Regions from separate parts of the Bacillus sp. WC2507 genome, predicted to be linked through region 2. Evidence: predicted binding sites of a transcription regulator. Region 2 holds the regulator's gene; the other holds the start of a gene.
The links. Region 2 encodes LexA, which represses DNA repair genes until DNA is damaged. Its sites were predicted from a motif close to CGAACATATGTTCG; they were not measured.
Positions count from the first base shown of each region.

Region 1: the regulator LexA is predicted to act here: its motif matches at 1,484-1,497, upstream of ACUN28_RS18080 (YolD-like family protein).

Region 1 covers NZ_JBQXPN010000001.1:3,406,167-3,413,925, reverse strand. Annotated here, with positions in the region: gene ACUN28_RS18090 (hypothetical protein) at 450-668, shown strand; gene ACUN28_RS18085 (hypothetical protein) at 910-1,317, shown strand; gene ACUN28_RS18080 (YolD-like family protein) at 1,764-2,099, shown strand; gene gerPF (spore germination protein GerPF) at 2,303-2,518, opposite strand; gene ACUN28_RS18070 (hypothetical protein) at 2,728-3,063, shown strand; gene ACUN28_RS18065 (SDR family oxidoreductase) at 3,373-4,080, shown strand; gene ACUN28_RS18060 (DUF6944 family repetitive protein) at 4,285-4,944, shown strand; gene ACUN28_RS18055 (YqaE/Pmp3 family membrane protein) at 5,155-5,367, shown strand; gene ACUN28_RS18050 (KTSC domain-containing protein) at 5,435-5,644, opposite strand; gene ACUN28_RS18045 (transglycosylase domain-containing protein) at 6,111-7,759, shown strand, end outside.
Region 2 covers NZ_JBQXPN010000001.1:2,058,503-2,066,261, forward strand. Annotated here, with positions in the region: gene ACUN28_RS10965 (ABC transporter ATP-binding protein) at 1-1,354, shown strand, start outside; gene ACUN28_RS10970 (PadR family transcriptional regulator) at 1,584-1,907, shown strand; gene ACUN28_RS10975 (DUF1700 domain-containing protein) at 1,900-2,442, shown strand; gene ACUN28_RS10980 (DUF4097 family beta strand repeat-containing protein) at 2,443-3,249, shown strand; gene lexA (transcriptional repressor LexA) at 3,338-3,958, opposite strand; gene ACUN28_RS10990 (YneB family resolvase-like protein) at 4,100-4,756, shown strand; gene ACUN28_RS10995 (DUF896 domain-containing protein) at 4,802-5,041, shown strand; gene ACUN28_RS11000 (bifunctional metallophosphatase/5'-nucleotidase) at 5,083-6,666, opposite strand; gene ACUN28_RS11005 (phosphate/phosphite/phosphonate ABC transporter substrate-binding protein) at 6,852-7,759, shown strand, end outside.

The DNA of each region.
Region 1 (7,759 bases), 1.3 Mb from region 2:
TATATTTGCTTCATTATCGTTAGTAAATCCGGATTATGCTCAATTGTATGTAATTGATTTAAAAGAAGAAGGATTAGGGCGTAGCGAATATAAAAAATCAAAGAAACATCGGAGCCATGGCATGATACTGAGCGTCATGGAGAAAATAAAAGAGTATAGAAAGTACATGAAAGAATGTGCAACAAGAACATTGTTCATACAAATGAAAAGGGCTGGTATTTCATTCTGAAATAGCCATAAACAAATTGGAACAAACTAATCTAAAATACTCATAAAATCATCGGTGATACATACAATAGTATTGAGAATATATTGACGCTATAGGAAGTGAAAAGCAGAGCATTCTATTAAGATGGATGTTCTTTTTAGTATGGAATTTTTATGGGAAAGAATGAATACTTTTAAATGAATTATTGAATTGATAAATAATTCATATAGGGGGAGAAAATGTGAAAGTAATTTTTCAAAGAGAAGGTGGAGGGAAGATTTTTGAATCGTATGATGAAGATATAAGTAACCTATTAGTTATTTTAAAAGAAACGAAAGGGATTAAGATCGGGATGGTTGAGTATGAAGTATTAAAATATGAATTAGAGTATTTTCGTAACCCCAAAAAAACAGTGACAGAGAGGGAATTACATATAATAGTACAACCAAAATATATGTAATAATAAGAGGAAATTATGTATTTTTAAACAGTTTTATATAGTATGTACGAAAAGAGAGTGTTTAAATTGCTCTCTTTTCATAGAAATTTTGTGAGTTCGTTCTTCATAATGTATGCTTTCATTTATAGATGGGTTAATAAAATCAAAAATTTAAAACCTTTTAGTTTAGGCAGGAATTTTATATTTAAGTAGATAAATGTTTATATAAAGTATTTTTTATACGAATATGGGAGGAGTAAAAATGAGTTTAGCAAGTTATATAGGATGCAATGTAGAAATTCCGTTAACGGATCCAGATTCTAATGATGTAATTGTTTTTGGACCGTGCTTTTCAGATGAAAGTATGCTTGAAATTGTACAAGAGTTTCAATTTCAAACAAATTACACGTATGAAGTTTCAACGAGTTGGGGCATTGAACTTGTTGAGTGGCAAAATGAAAGGGAGAAGAAAGAAGCTAAAAAAAAGCTATTAGCTTTATGCTCGATTATGGAAGGATATTTAAATGATGGGGACTATTTTGAATTATTCAGTTGTTGGGTTGGTGATGAAGATAAAGAACGAGTGGGAGAATTAAAATTAAAAATAAATCATATTAATATAGATGAACTTTGTATTCCGGAAAGAACACTTGTCAGGATAGAAAAATAAATATAGAAATATACGATATTAGAAAAAGCGACTTCACTTTGTATGAAGTCGCTTTTTTAGTTGATAGGTGAACGTCCTATTAAATAAGAAGTGAAAAGCTTATTTGATGAAGAAAAAATAAATGATGGATAAATCATTTCAAAAGAACGTAGGTTCGTGTATAATTAGAACGAATGTTCCTGTAGGTATAGATAGTATAAGAGTTAGAAATAAAATGAAACTTTAATTAGCAGGGTGTTCATCCTCCGCTAATTATTAGTTTTCACCAATTAAGCGTTTACGGGCAATTGATTTTCGTCTTACCGTCCTCGCATATAGCGAATTTTGAGGTAAGGGCTTCACTACCTGTTAATGCGGGATAAAATATGAGCCTAGCAATTATTAATGAATAATTGAGGAACAATGTGTGTGAAATAGAGTGGATAAATGATCAAGGAGATAAAGAAATGAATGATGTAAAGGTGCAAAAAGAAAAAAGAGAATGGGTTCCATTTACAGTAATGTCGGAACAGTTGTTAAGTATACAAAAGGTTATTGGAGAGAAATTTAAAGTACAAAAACCGCTCTTAACAAACGAAGCAAAAGAGGGAATTTCTGATAAATTATTAACGTCATTATTGTCTGAGAAAGAAATATTGGTGACATATTTTGAAGATGGCTACATCCTTACAAGTTATATGACAGTTGTGCATATAAACCCGCTAAAGCACAGTGTAATATGTACTGACGCATTTTATAAAACTTACGTATTTCATACTTCGGATATTATTGAAATAACATAAAGGAAGCTGAAATTTAAATTTTAGCTTCCTTTATGTTATGTTAGATGAGGAATAGAAAAATGAAACGAAAAAGCAGCTAGCTTCATACTAGCTGCTAAGCCCCAGGGAAAGGGAGAAAAAGATAGGGTACTATAGCTGTGTAACAGCCTGATTATAGTATGGACAAATTTAAAATTCTTAAACAGAACGATGAAAAAATAGGACTAGGCTGTACCCACTTGGTTTTGATCTGCAAGGTCAGAATCAAACGTATTAGTCGCGCTCACGCCATTAAAAGTATTAACAACAAAACCAACGTTTGAAGCACCAGATCCATTATAAGCCTTCGTATTTTCTTTCGGAGAAACGTTGTAGAAATCACCTAAGTTAAATGAACCGTTACTATTTTGTACAACTAAATTCCCTACAATTGAGGGCATAGTTTTCACCCGCTTTACAATCATTTGTTAACACTACTATATGGCCTTATAGTCCAAATGGTTCATGTAACAAAAATTGTGGAATAGTAAAACGTTTGAAGTGTAGCTTAATCCCACAATAAAAGTATGTTAAAATTTATGTAAGGCTGAGTAATCAAAAATAACAATTGTATAATTAATATATACGAAATCAGAGGAGGCAAAATGTAATGAATAATGTTATAAAAAAAGTAGATTTAACAGATGCAAAATCAAGTAATCTTGTTGCACTTATTTATAGCAATGAAGTTATATTGATTGAAGAAGCATTTTGTCCAAATGAAATAAAATTAAAGTTTAATGAAATTGCAATTATATCGGCTATTAAAACAGCACATATAATGAAAGTATCCATCAGAAAAGAACTGGAAGCAATTTTTCATGACACTGGTGTTTTATTTGTGAAGCATAGTGTTGATTATGGTAACAGTCAATCTATCACTATGCATTTTGAACAATTCCAAAAGTTGCAACATGAGATTGAGAATTTATATAAAAGTATGTAATAAGACTAGATGAAGATTCTTACATAGAGGTGAACTGTTCTATGTTGAAAAAATGGTATAAAATTTTTTCGAATGAATCCCACTGTAAACATAAATATAGTTTTATTAAAATGCAGAAAAGAGAAGCTAAAATTTAAAAGCAATAACAAAATAAATAATGATTTTTTTGATATATAAGAAAGAGTAACTGTTATGGTTACTCTTTTTGTTTATATAAAAACTATTACTAAAGTATGAAATGAGTTGATACTTTAGTAAATGGCTGAATGAAAAGGAAGAGTGTACAATGTTGTAAAGGAGGAGAGGTACGTGACGCGAAACGACATTAGAAAGATTGTAATTATTACAGGAGTGACACAAGGATTAGGCCGTGCAATGGTTGATCGATTTCATGAATTGGGATGGAATATATATGGCTGTGGACGTTCAAAAGATAAAATTGAAGAACTGAAAAAATATTACGGTAATACACATGATTTTCAAATAATTGATGTTTCAGATTCTCAACAAGTAAGTAGTTGGGCAAATTATATACTCAACAGACATAGAGCACCTGATTTGTTAATAAATAATGCATCGATTGTTAATAAAAATGCACAATTGTGGAAAATAACCGCTCGAGAATTCGAAAATATAATGAATGTAAACGTAAACGGTGTAGTAAATGTAATAAGAGCGTTTGTCCCAGCGATGGTAGCTAGGAAAGAAGGAATTATTATTAATATGAGTTCTAGTTGGGGGAGAGAGGGGGAAGCTGAGCTTGCGCCATATTGTGCCTCAAAGTTTGCAATTGAAGGTATCACGAAATCTATGGCACTTGAATTGCCCTATGGTATGGCTGTTGTGGCTTTAGATCCGGGCGGAAGTATTAGCACCCCAATGCTGTATTCATGTGCACCACAGTATGTAAAAGAATCACCCACACCTGAAATTTGGTCACATTATGCGATACAATATATATTGAATATAACAATAGATAAAAATGGGGCTTCATTGACATGTCCAGATTGTATGTAAATATTTATTGAATTGTATAAGTATTTTTTAATTAGCATATTTTTAGTGCACACACCATGTATAAAAAAGTACCTTAAAGGTGCTTTTTTATATGATTAATACATTATAGAATGCACAAAATTACATATAGAAAATAAATATGGGATAAAGGATACCATTTGTGTATTTCGAAAGCACTAGAAAATTTCTAAATAGGTGATCAGAATGAATCCAAGCGGTTTAAAGGTGACAGGAGCATGGTTTCAAGTAGGAGGAAATCTTACAGCGGCTATTGGGACGACAAGAGGGTTTATCGGAGAAGAGAAAGTTGAATCGGATCTTGTAATTGTAGGAAGCTCATTACAAGCCCTCGGGTATATATTACAAATTATAGCGAGTAATAATACCGAAGATGAAGGTGAAAAAGAAAATCAAAATATTTGTTTGGAGAATAAAAGTGAAATGCTTGATAAAATGGGCATTGAGTTATTAGCATTAGGGAATATATCAAATGTAATAGGAACATATTTTAATATAAATGAACAATTGAAAGAGAATGATTTTCTCATAATTGTCGGAAACAGTTTACAATCAATTGGAGCTTTTTTAGGAGTAGAAGCAGCTTTGCTGGAGATGAAAGCAATACAGAGAATTATAATACTAGGCAATTCTCTGCAAAGTTTAGGCGCTGGACTTCAAGCGTATCAAGGTATTGTTAATGTATCGAAGAATGGAATAGAAAATGAAGATCATATGATTAATAAAAAGAACGAGAGGATAATAGCTCTCATTGGTATTTGGATACAAGCAATAGGAACTATTATTTCTGCGATTGGATTAACTATAATAGAGAACGAAGAAAGATTAGAAAAAATAAAAATATGAAAATGCTCGTTTAATAAAGGTAGAGAAATTTCAATTTTACATAAGTGGTAAGATTGAAGTAGTAGGTTTTTGGGTATATGAATAGAATATATATAAGAGTAGAAAAGTTTTTCATGCTTAATTGAAATTTATGAAAGACAAAAAATAATTGGTTTTGTTAGTGTATGAAAAGAAGAGAGATAAAAAATACAAAAAAGGAGTTTTCAAGAGATGATGTATGTATTGGCAATTCTTCTACCACCTGTAGCCGTATTATTTTGTGGAAAACCAGTTCAAGCAATAATTAATTTCATATTAACATTAATATTTTGGGTTCCAGGGGTTATACATGCGATATTAGTTGTACATGATAAAAAAGCAGATCGGCGTTTAAAAAAACAAATTCAAGCATATGATGAAATTAATAAGAGGAATAGAAGATAGCTGAGTCGTGAATTTATTTTAAAAAGAAAGGGGGGACTACCTCCTTTCTTTTTTATGCTGTTGAAGTTTAAATTTTAGTGTAGCGGAAAGAATTTTTAATATAAGTATTGTGATAATTAGTTTTAGAGTATGCGTTTAATAGACCGGTGTAAATGTTTTCAGGCACGTCAAAGAAATCATACATTGCATTCTTTAATTGGATGCGTAAAATCATAGAAAAAGGATTATAGCCAACAGCAACTATATTTTTTGAAATCACGGGAGATAGTTCCATCATTGCGCAACTCCTCACTTTTCATTTTTAATAATTTCTTGTAGATGTTGAGGTTGTGGTGTTGAAATCCTTATAATTAAAGAGGTATTATACTTATATGCAATATATTAAATGTTCGTTATACGTAATTATAAGGAAGTTCACACGAAGTACATATCGTTGTGCTATTTTTATTTCACCTTTGATTTATAAATAAGAAAATATTGACCATTTGAAAAAAAGGTATATTATTTATACGAGGTATTAAAAATTCACTTTTTACATTCTATGCTTAAAGGGGCAGCATTATTAGGGAAAATAAAAGTGAAAATACTTTGTATAAGAAGTATTCTAAAATTTATAATCTGTGAATTGGGAAAATATTGAATGCTCCAGGTCAATATACTTTCTGAATTAAATTTATTTTAGAAAGTGACCTCAATATTTTGAAGTAAATCAACGGGAGAATTGAAAGGCAGGAGAAAGTAACATGTCAGAAAATTATCGTTCTCGAGAGGAGCGACGACAAGTTAAAAAGAAAAAACAGCCAGCTTCTAAAACACAAAAACCAAAAGGTAAAACATCATTCTTTCGCAAGTTTTTAATTACTTGTTTATTACTTGGTATTATTGGTTTAGTGGGGGGGGTTGCTACCTTTTTCGTAATGATTAAGGATGCACCAAAACTTGAGAAAGCAAAACTTGTTAATCCGTTATCCTCAAAAATTTATGATAAAAATGGCGATTTGGTATATGAATACGGGAAAGAAAAACGGACGAATGTTACGTATGATCAAATTCCTAAATTAGTAGAAAATGCATTTTTAGCAACAGAAGATGCACGTTTTTACGAACATAGCGGAGTAGACTTTAAAGGTACTGCCCGTGCTGTTTTGGTAAGTCTTAAAGGAGATTACGGTTCACAAGGTGGAAGTACGATAACACAGCAGGTTATTAAAAACTACTTCTTATCGATGGAAAAAACATCAAAACGTAAGGTTCAGGAAATATATTTAGCTTATAAGCTAGAACAACAATATTCAAAACATGAAATTTTAGAAATGTATTTAAATAAAATTAATTTAGGAAATCGTTCATATGGAATTGCAACAGCAGCACAAAACTACTATGGTAAAGAATTGAAAGATTTAACATTACCAGAAGTTGCGATGCTTGCAGGTTTACCGAAAGCACCAAATAACTATGATCCATCGAAACCAGAAAATGTTCAAAGGGCAACAGAAAGAAGAGATGTTGTACTAAAATTAATGAACCGACATGGTTATATTACAAAGGCAGAAATGGAAGAAGCATCGAAAGTACCAGTGGATAAAAATATTAAGAGTGCAGCTGAGCTACAAGCGATGCCATATCCTGCATTTATGGATGCAGTAGTGAAAGAAGTAGAAAAGGAAATACCAGATGTAAATATTGGATCTGACGGTTTAGAAATTCATACAACATTGGATCCAAAAGCACAGAAGTTGGCTGATAATATTTTAAATACAAATATTATTGATTATCCAAATGAGAAATTCCAAGGTGCTTTCACATTTATGGATACGAAAACAGGTGAGGTTCGTGCTATAGGCAGTGGTCGTGGTGAAAATAAAGCAGTATTTAAAGGGCATAATATGGCGATTGAATTAGATCGTGCAGCCGGTTCAACTATGAAGCCGATCTTTGATTACGGTCCTGCAATTGAATACTTAAAATGGGCTACTTATCATCAAATTGATGATTCTCCATTTAAATATTCAACTGGACAAGAACTTCGAAATGCGGACAGAAGTCATTTAGGTCCAATTACTATGCGTGAAGCGTTAAAAATGTCACGTAACGTTCCAGCAGTTAAAACTGCAAAAGAAGTAGGACTTAATAAATCGAAGGAATTCTCTGAGAAATTAGGTATTACATTTAATAAAGCGCCGGCAGAATCTACAGCTATTGGTACAAACGAAGTATCACCAACTGAAATAGCGGGTGCTTATGCGACATTTGGTAATAGTGGAAAGTATACGAAACCGCATTTTGTTAAGAAAGTAGTTTATCCAGACGGAAAGTCACAAAGTTTTGGACAAAAACCAAAACAAGTTATAGCTGACTCTACAGCATATATGATTACTGATATGCTTCGCTC
Region 2 (7,759 bases):
GGTTAATTTATTTTTACAATTGTTAGCTGCTATTCTGTTTACATTTATACAGGTGGGAATTGCATTTTTATTATCTCCTCAAATAACTATATTTGTTTTGGTCTTTGGCTTATTATTCTTGGTAGCTTCTCGTGTTTTTATAAAAAAAGCCCGAATACTAGGCGGTAAGACCTCAGAATTGGCAAAAGACTACCTTTCTGGTATAACAGATCAATTTAATGGAATTAAAGATATAAAGAGTAATACTTTGGAAGCATCGCGTTTAGACTGGTTACAATCTATAACAACAAAGATGAGTAATGAGCAAATGGAGTATATGAGAATAAGATCGAGCTCGCAATTGTTTTATAAAGTTTCAATGGCTATATTAATTGCATTTTTTTTATTATTGTCAGTAAGTATGTTTCAATCGCAACCCACCCAATTACTATTAATCATTCTCATTTTTTCTAGACTATGGCCGAGATTCATGACAATTCAATCAAATTTAGAACAACTGGCTGCAAGTATTCCTGCTTTTAAGTCATTGTGGGAATTACAAGAGGAATGTAAGGAAGCAATTGAAATGCAGGATATACATCAGCAAAAACATATAACGCCGATTTGTATAGAGCGAGGTATTGAGTGTAAGGATGTTTACTTTCGTTATAATAAGCAAGAATCTTTATACGCACTTCAAAATATTAATGTGCAAATTCCAATAAATAGTATGACGGCTATTGTGGGGCATTCTGGTGCTGGGAAGAGTACATTAATTGATGTTTTAATGGGCTTGATCCAGCCAGAAAAAGGTCAAGTTTTAATAGATGGTACGCCTCTTACAACAGATAATTTATTGCCATTAAGACGTGCTATTAGCTATGTACCACAAGATCCCTTCTTGTTTAATGCAAGTATAAGGGAAAATTTATTGATGATTGAGCCAAATGCAAGTGAAGAACAAATTTGGGATGCATTAGATTTTGCGGCCGCCGCTGAATTTGTACAAACGTTTCCAAATGGGCTGGATACACTGATTGGAGATCGTGGGGTGAGGCTTTCAGGTGGTGAACGTCAGCGACTTGTACTAGCCCGGGCTATTTTAAGAAAGCCGTCGATTTTAGTATTAGATGAAGCTACGAGTGCATTGGATACTGAAAATGAAGTGAAAATTCAATCAGCAATAGAAAGATTGAAAGGAACAATGACTATTGTTGTGATTGCACATCGTTTATCTACTATACGCAATGCAGATCAAGTTATTGTCTTAGGAAAAGGTGAAATTGTCCAAAAAGGTGAATTTAATCAATTGGCTAAAGAGAGAAAAGGTGTATTTCGAAATTTATTAGGGTCACAAATGGAAGTTGGTTCTTAGAGGAGAAAAGAGTGAATGAAGTTTTGTATTCAAGCAGTTCGAATTGAATAAAAGCCTGAGTAATGGTCAGTTATAATAGGACATTATTCGGGCTTTTATTTGTGCGGTTTCTACATTTAGGGAGTAAATATAAATGAGTACCTTGCAATAAACAATACTAAGTGGTATATTATGGATAAAACAGGTACCATGTATTGAACAGTACTGAAATGAGAAAGGGGGATTGTCCTTGAACGTTCAGTTTAAAAAAGGTGTGTTAGAACTGTGTGTTTTGGCACTTGTGAAACGTAAGGATTGTTACGGTTATGAACTTGTTCAGCAAATCTCAAATAAATTTTTAATATCGGAAGGGTCAGTGTATCCTTTATTACGTCGTTTAACGAAAGAAGGATATTTTCAAACGTATTTAAAAGAATCTACAGAGGGGCCACCTCGTAAATATTATCAACTAACTGAGCAAGGGGAGACGCAACTGAATTTGTTAGTAACGGAGTGGCGTGATTTTGCAAAAGGCGTACAAGAAATTATTGAAGGGGTGGAATGGGATGAGTAAAGAACAGTTCCTTAAAGAATTATCAAGTCATCTTAGAAAGTTACCGGAAGAAGAGAGGAAAGATATTTTATTTGATTATGAAGAGCATTTTCAGTTTGGGAGAGAAGAGGGGAAAACTGAATCGGAAATAATAAAGGGGCTTGGCTCTCCGAAAGTAATTGCGAAAGATTTACTTGCTTTGTATCGCTTTGATGAAATGAAAAAGGACCCATCTACTTCGAATATAACAAGGGCTGTCATGGCAGCGATTGGACTTAGTTTGTTTAATTTTATTATTGTGTTAGGCCCGTTAGTTGCAATTATCGCTTTTATATTTTCCTTTTGGGTCGGTGGGATTGCTAGTGTAGTGACACCATTTTTCGTTATTGCAAAAGTATTTATGGGTACTTTTATATGGTTGGATGTATTCGTTAGTATAACGTTTGTTGGAGTAGGTTTGTTGTTATGTATTATCGCTTATTATAGTACGAAGTGGTTTAAAAGGTTATGCGTACGTTATGTAGTATGGAACTTCAAAATGATAAAAGGGGAGTAGATGATGAAAAAAATATTGTTAGTAGCAATCACTTGTATCATTATTGGAGTAATAGGGATTTCACAAACATATGAAAAAGCAGTACAAACTGCAGAAGAAGGAAACAAAGAAGACGTAATAAAAAACGAAACACTAAAAAATATAGAAGTTAAGTTAGATGCTGGGGATATTGTTGTCCAAAAATCTCCCGATTCTTCTTTTTATGTAAAGCAATCAGGAGCTGTACGTAAACAAGAGATTCGTATTGCCGAAGATGGTGACACATTAAAAATTATTGGGGAAAGAGAAAAAGGTGCTTCATTTGATTTTTCTTTTTACAATTTCAAGTTTCAAACGTCTACAATGACTATACTAGTGCCTGAACGTTCTTACCAAGAGATAAAAGTAAATTCATCTGCTGGACAAATAGAAATAAGTGATGTGAAAAGTGATCGTGTAAGTGTTGAAACGCTTGCTGGAGAAGTAGATTTGAAACATGTCACAGCTAAGAGTGTGGAGGGATCTACAAAAGCTGGTGAGCTGAACTTTAAAAAAGTAATAGGGAAAGTAACAGCGAAGACGGCTAGTGGGGAAGTGCATATTATGGATCATGATCCTAAATATGATGTGGAGGCAAGTTCAACCGCTGGGGATGTAGATATTACTTTATTGGAAAAACCACAAGATGCAGTTATAACTGGGCAAAGCGCTGCTGGAGACGTGATGATTTTTAATGAAGAAAATAAAAATATAACAATTGGCAATGGTAGTAAAAAGATTAGTGGTAAAACAACTGCTGGCGATGTGACGATTGAAATTCGTTCATAAGAAATAGAATGTATGAAAATCTATCAAAATACAAAAAAGAAGATAGTCACCTATATAAATAAGGTGATTATCTTCTTTTTATTATTTTTTAATGTAAATCACGATATACACCAATTACTTTTCCGATAACTGACACTTGTTTTAAAATAATAGGCTCTAATGAAGAGTTTTCCGGTTGTAGACGGAAATGGTCTTTTTCTTTATAGAAACGTTTAACAGTTGCTTCGTTATCTTCTGTTAAAGCTACTACAATTTCACCGTTATATGCAGACTGTTGTTGGCGAACAACAACTAAATCCCCGTCGAAAATACCAGCTTCAATCATACTATCTCCAGAAATACGTAACATGAACACTTGATCTGCTCCAGCAACAATGCTAGCTGGAAGTGGGAAGTGATCTTCTACACTTTCAACTGCTGTAATCGGTAATCCAGCAGTAACTTTTCCGATAATAGGAACTTGAATAACAGATTGTGTTTCTGCATCCATTCGATCGTCACCTAAAATTTCAATTGCTCGTGGTTTTGTTGGATCGCGTCGAATATATCCTTTTTCTTCTAGTCGTGATAAATGTCCGTGCACTGTAGAACTAGAAGCGAGGCCGACTGCTTGACCGATTTCACGTACGGAAGGTGGATATCCTTTTTCTTGTACTTTTAGCTTAATAAAGTCGAGAATGTCTTGCTGGCGTTTCGTTAACTTTTCCATGTTTTCTAACACCTCGTTTTCTTTCATTTTTCTTATTAATAAGTATAACATGCGAAAAAACATTCTACAAACATAAGTTCGAACAAAAGGCGAATTTATGTTACACTGGAGGGAAATAATAGTGAGAAAGAGGGGTTCATAATGAATGCAATTATTTATGCGCGTGTGAGTACAACAAAAGAAGCACAAGAAACATCATTATTACGTCAAAAAGATGAATTATTGCATTTAGCTGAGCGCTATCAAATGAATGTTATTAAGGTGATTGAAGAGCAGGCTAGTGGCTATACAATTGAACGTGACGGCATATTAGAAGTGCTAGATACAATTCGAGACGAACAAATCGATGTGCTACTCATACAAGATGAAACGCGCCTTGGTAGGGGGAATGCGAAAATTGCATTAATGCACTGTTTACATAAAGAGGGAATAAAAGTATATACGCATACGCATAATGGAGAATTACAATTGTCGGATTCTGATTCGATGGTTTTAGATATTATTGGCATTGTTGAAGAGTATCAAAGAAAGATTCATAACTTGAAAATTAAACGTGGCATGCAACGCGCAGTAGAAAAGGGCTATCGTCCCGAAAATAATTTAAAAAATCGTAATTTAAGCGTAGGCCGAGAGAAAAAAGAGGTGCCAATTGAAGAAATTGTGCGCTTACGCAAAAGTGAACTTACTTTCGAAGAAATTGCGGCCACGCTTCGTGGATTTGGTCATAATGTTTCAAAAGCAACTGTACATCGAAGATATGTAGAATATACAAAGCAATTGCTTGATAAAGAGGACTAACTATTGTATGATAATAATCAGTTTTGAGTAAAAGGGGGATTCGAGATGCAAAGTCACGAACTCATTGAACGCATTAACTTCTTAGCGAAAAAAGCAAAAGCTGAAGGCTTAACTGAAGAAGAACAACGTGAGCGCCAATCGCTACGTGAACAATATTTAAAAGGATTTCGTCAAAATATGTTAAACGAACTTAAAGGAATTAAAGTTGTTAACGAAGAAGGTACTGATGTTACACCGGCGAAATTAAAAGCTTTAAAAAAGCAAGATAATGCAAAATTAAATTAAAAGATGGGCATAGCTGCCCATCTTTTTTATTGTTAAATTCGTTATTTAATAACTTTCCAGTTATTATTTTGCGTTGCTTCTATCTTTTTATGTTTCCATATATAGTTAGCGATAAGTTCAGACATATCTGTTGGTATGTCTTTTATTACGGGCTTATTTTGAAACATAAAAAAGTTCCCTCCGCCGCTTGCGCGATAATTATTCATAACGACGTCATATTCTTCCTTCATATTTAGAGGAGCGCCTTTATACTGTAAAGATTCTACTCTCTCGCCAATTGGTTTGGAAATGTTTAATACGTACGAAATTCCTTCCCACATATCGTAATTATAGTGTTGCGGTTTTGGTTCTATGTAGCTAGGGTTTACGATGATGGTTCCATCTCCTTTTAATGTGAAATAAGAAGCAGAGAGTTCGAGAGCATCTTTTATATCTGCTCCAGTTATTCTAATTACTTTTAATGTATTTGGATAAATATAATTAGAAACGATGTCACGCATTGTTACAAATTTTGGGAAACCTGGAGATGTATTATGGAACAAACTTGTACAAGAAATGGAAACATTGGCAATATCCATCTGTATTTTATTTATGAATTCAATAAAAGGATGGTCTTGTAAACGAGTTTGCATAACATCTGAAATTTGCATGTCCCCATGAATGATTCCAATAGGTTGATCAAGCCATTTTTGTGTATTCTCTTCATAATCAGATGCTAAGGAAAGAACATCTGAATCTGCCTCAATTCCTTGCACCGTCAACAACTCTGAATAACTTTCTTTTTTTAGCCACTTCTGTTCCATTCTTTCGAAGGTTACGGTTATTTTTCCAACTGATTGCCCATTACATCCGGTCTGTAAAATTGTTACACCGTTAGCCATTGTGTGAGAAATTTCTCGGTGTTGGTGTCCTGTTAATAAAATATCTATACCTTCAATTTCATGACACATTGCATATCCTTGGTTCTCGCCTGTTAACACTTCAGTTGGTACTCCGGTCTGTAAATCACGTTCAAATCCTCCGTGATAGGCTACGACTAGTAAATCAGGTTTTTCGTGTTGGTGGATGTAAGTAACCCATTTTTTTGTAGTTTCCAGTGCGTCTTCAAAATGTAAGTCTTGAATATGAAGGGGTTGTTCCCAGTTTGGGATGTAATGTGTTGTTACTCCTAAAATCGCAATTTTTATATTCTCTTCAATATGTTTGATGATGTAAGGTTTCCCGAAATAGGGTTCTTTTATGTTTTTATCTAAAATGTTTGCTGATAAGTACGGGAAGTTTGCAGTTTCTACAGCATGATTTAATATATCCATTCCATAATTAAATTCATGATTTCCGATAATTGCAGCATCGTAACTTATATAGTTGGCTAATAAGGACATTGGGTTTTTCTTATCTTTTTCGTATGTAGCGTAATGGTAAGTAAATGGTGTTCCTTGAATGAAGTCCCCATTATCGATTAAAAGAACGTTTTTATTTTTAGAACGTTCTTTTTTTATAAGAGTAGAAATTTTAGCTAAACCAATTTCTGCTTTGGAATTGTCTTGGTAGTGAATTGGATAAACAGTACCATGTATATCACTTGTTAATAAGATGTTTAAAGTTACAATTTGATTTTGATTCAACATCATTCACCTTTTCTATTGTTATCTTCAAGTTAATCATATCAAAAATATGAAGAGAATTTTAATGTGAGTGTATAGAATGTGTAAAGATTCTGTAAATAATCAATTATTTGTAAAAATGTGTGATATATTTCTTCATGTTTATGAAAGATTATTTTATAACAATGAAAAATGGAGGCATTAACATGTTGAAAAAAGTTTTTGCAATGAGCACAACAGTTGTACTAGCAGCGGGATTATTAAGTGGCTGTGGAACGAAGGAATCAAGTGCAAGTAAAAATGAAGATACGAAAAAAGGGTATGTACCAAAGACTTTAAATGTTCAATTTGTTCCTTCTCAAAATGCAGATACGTTAGAGGCGAAGGCAAAACCATTGGAAAAGCTATTAAGTGATAAGTTAAATATTCCAGTAAAAGTTAGTATTTCAACGAATTACAATACAATTGTAGAAGCGATGGCATCTAAGCAAGTAGATGTAGGATTTTTACCCCCAACAGCGTATGTGCTAGCACATGAGAAAAAGGCTGCAAACGTAATTTTACAAGCACAACGTTTTGGAGTAGATGATGAAACGGGAGCTCCTACAAAGGATTTAGTAGACTTTTATAAATCTGAGTTTGTAGTTAAGAAAGATTCAAATATTAATAGTGTAAAAGATTTAAAAGGTAAAAAAATTGGTTATCAAGATGTAACGTCATCAGCGGGATATGTGTGGCCTGCGGCTGTACTATTAAAAGAGGGCGTTGATCCGTTAAAAGATGTGAAACCTGTTACATTAAAAGGTCACGATCAGTCGCTTATTGCGCTTTTAAATGGTGATGTAGATGCAGCTGTTGTATTCCAAGATGCTCGTAATATTGTGAAAAAAGATTATCCGAATATATTCGATCAAACGAAAATAGTGAAATTCACGGAGAAAATTCCAAACGATACGATTTCGGTACGCTCTGATTTAGATGAAGAGTGGAGCAAGAAATTACAGGATGCTTTCATTGAGATAGGAAAAAATGAAGAAGGTCATAAAATCATTAAAGAAGTATATTCACATGAAGGATATGTTAAATCTGATGATAGTAAATTTGATATCGTTCG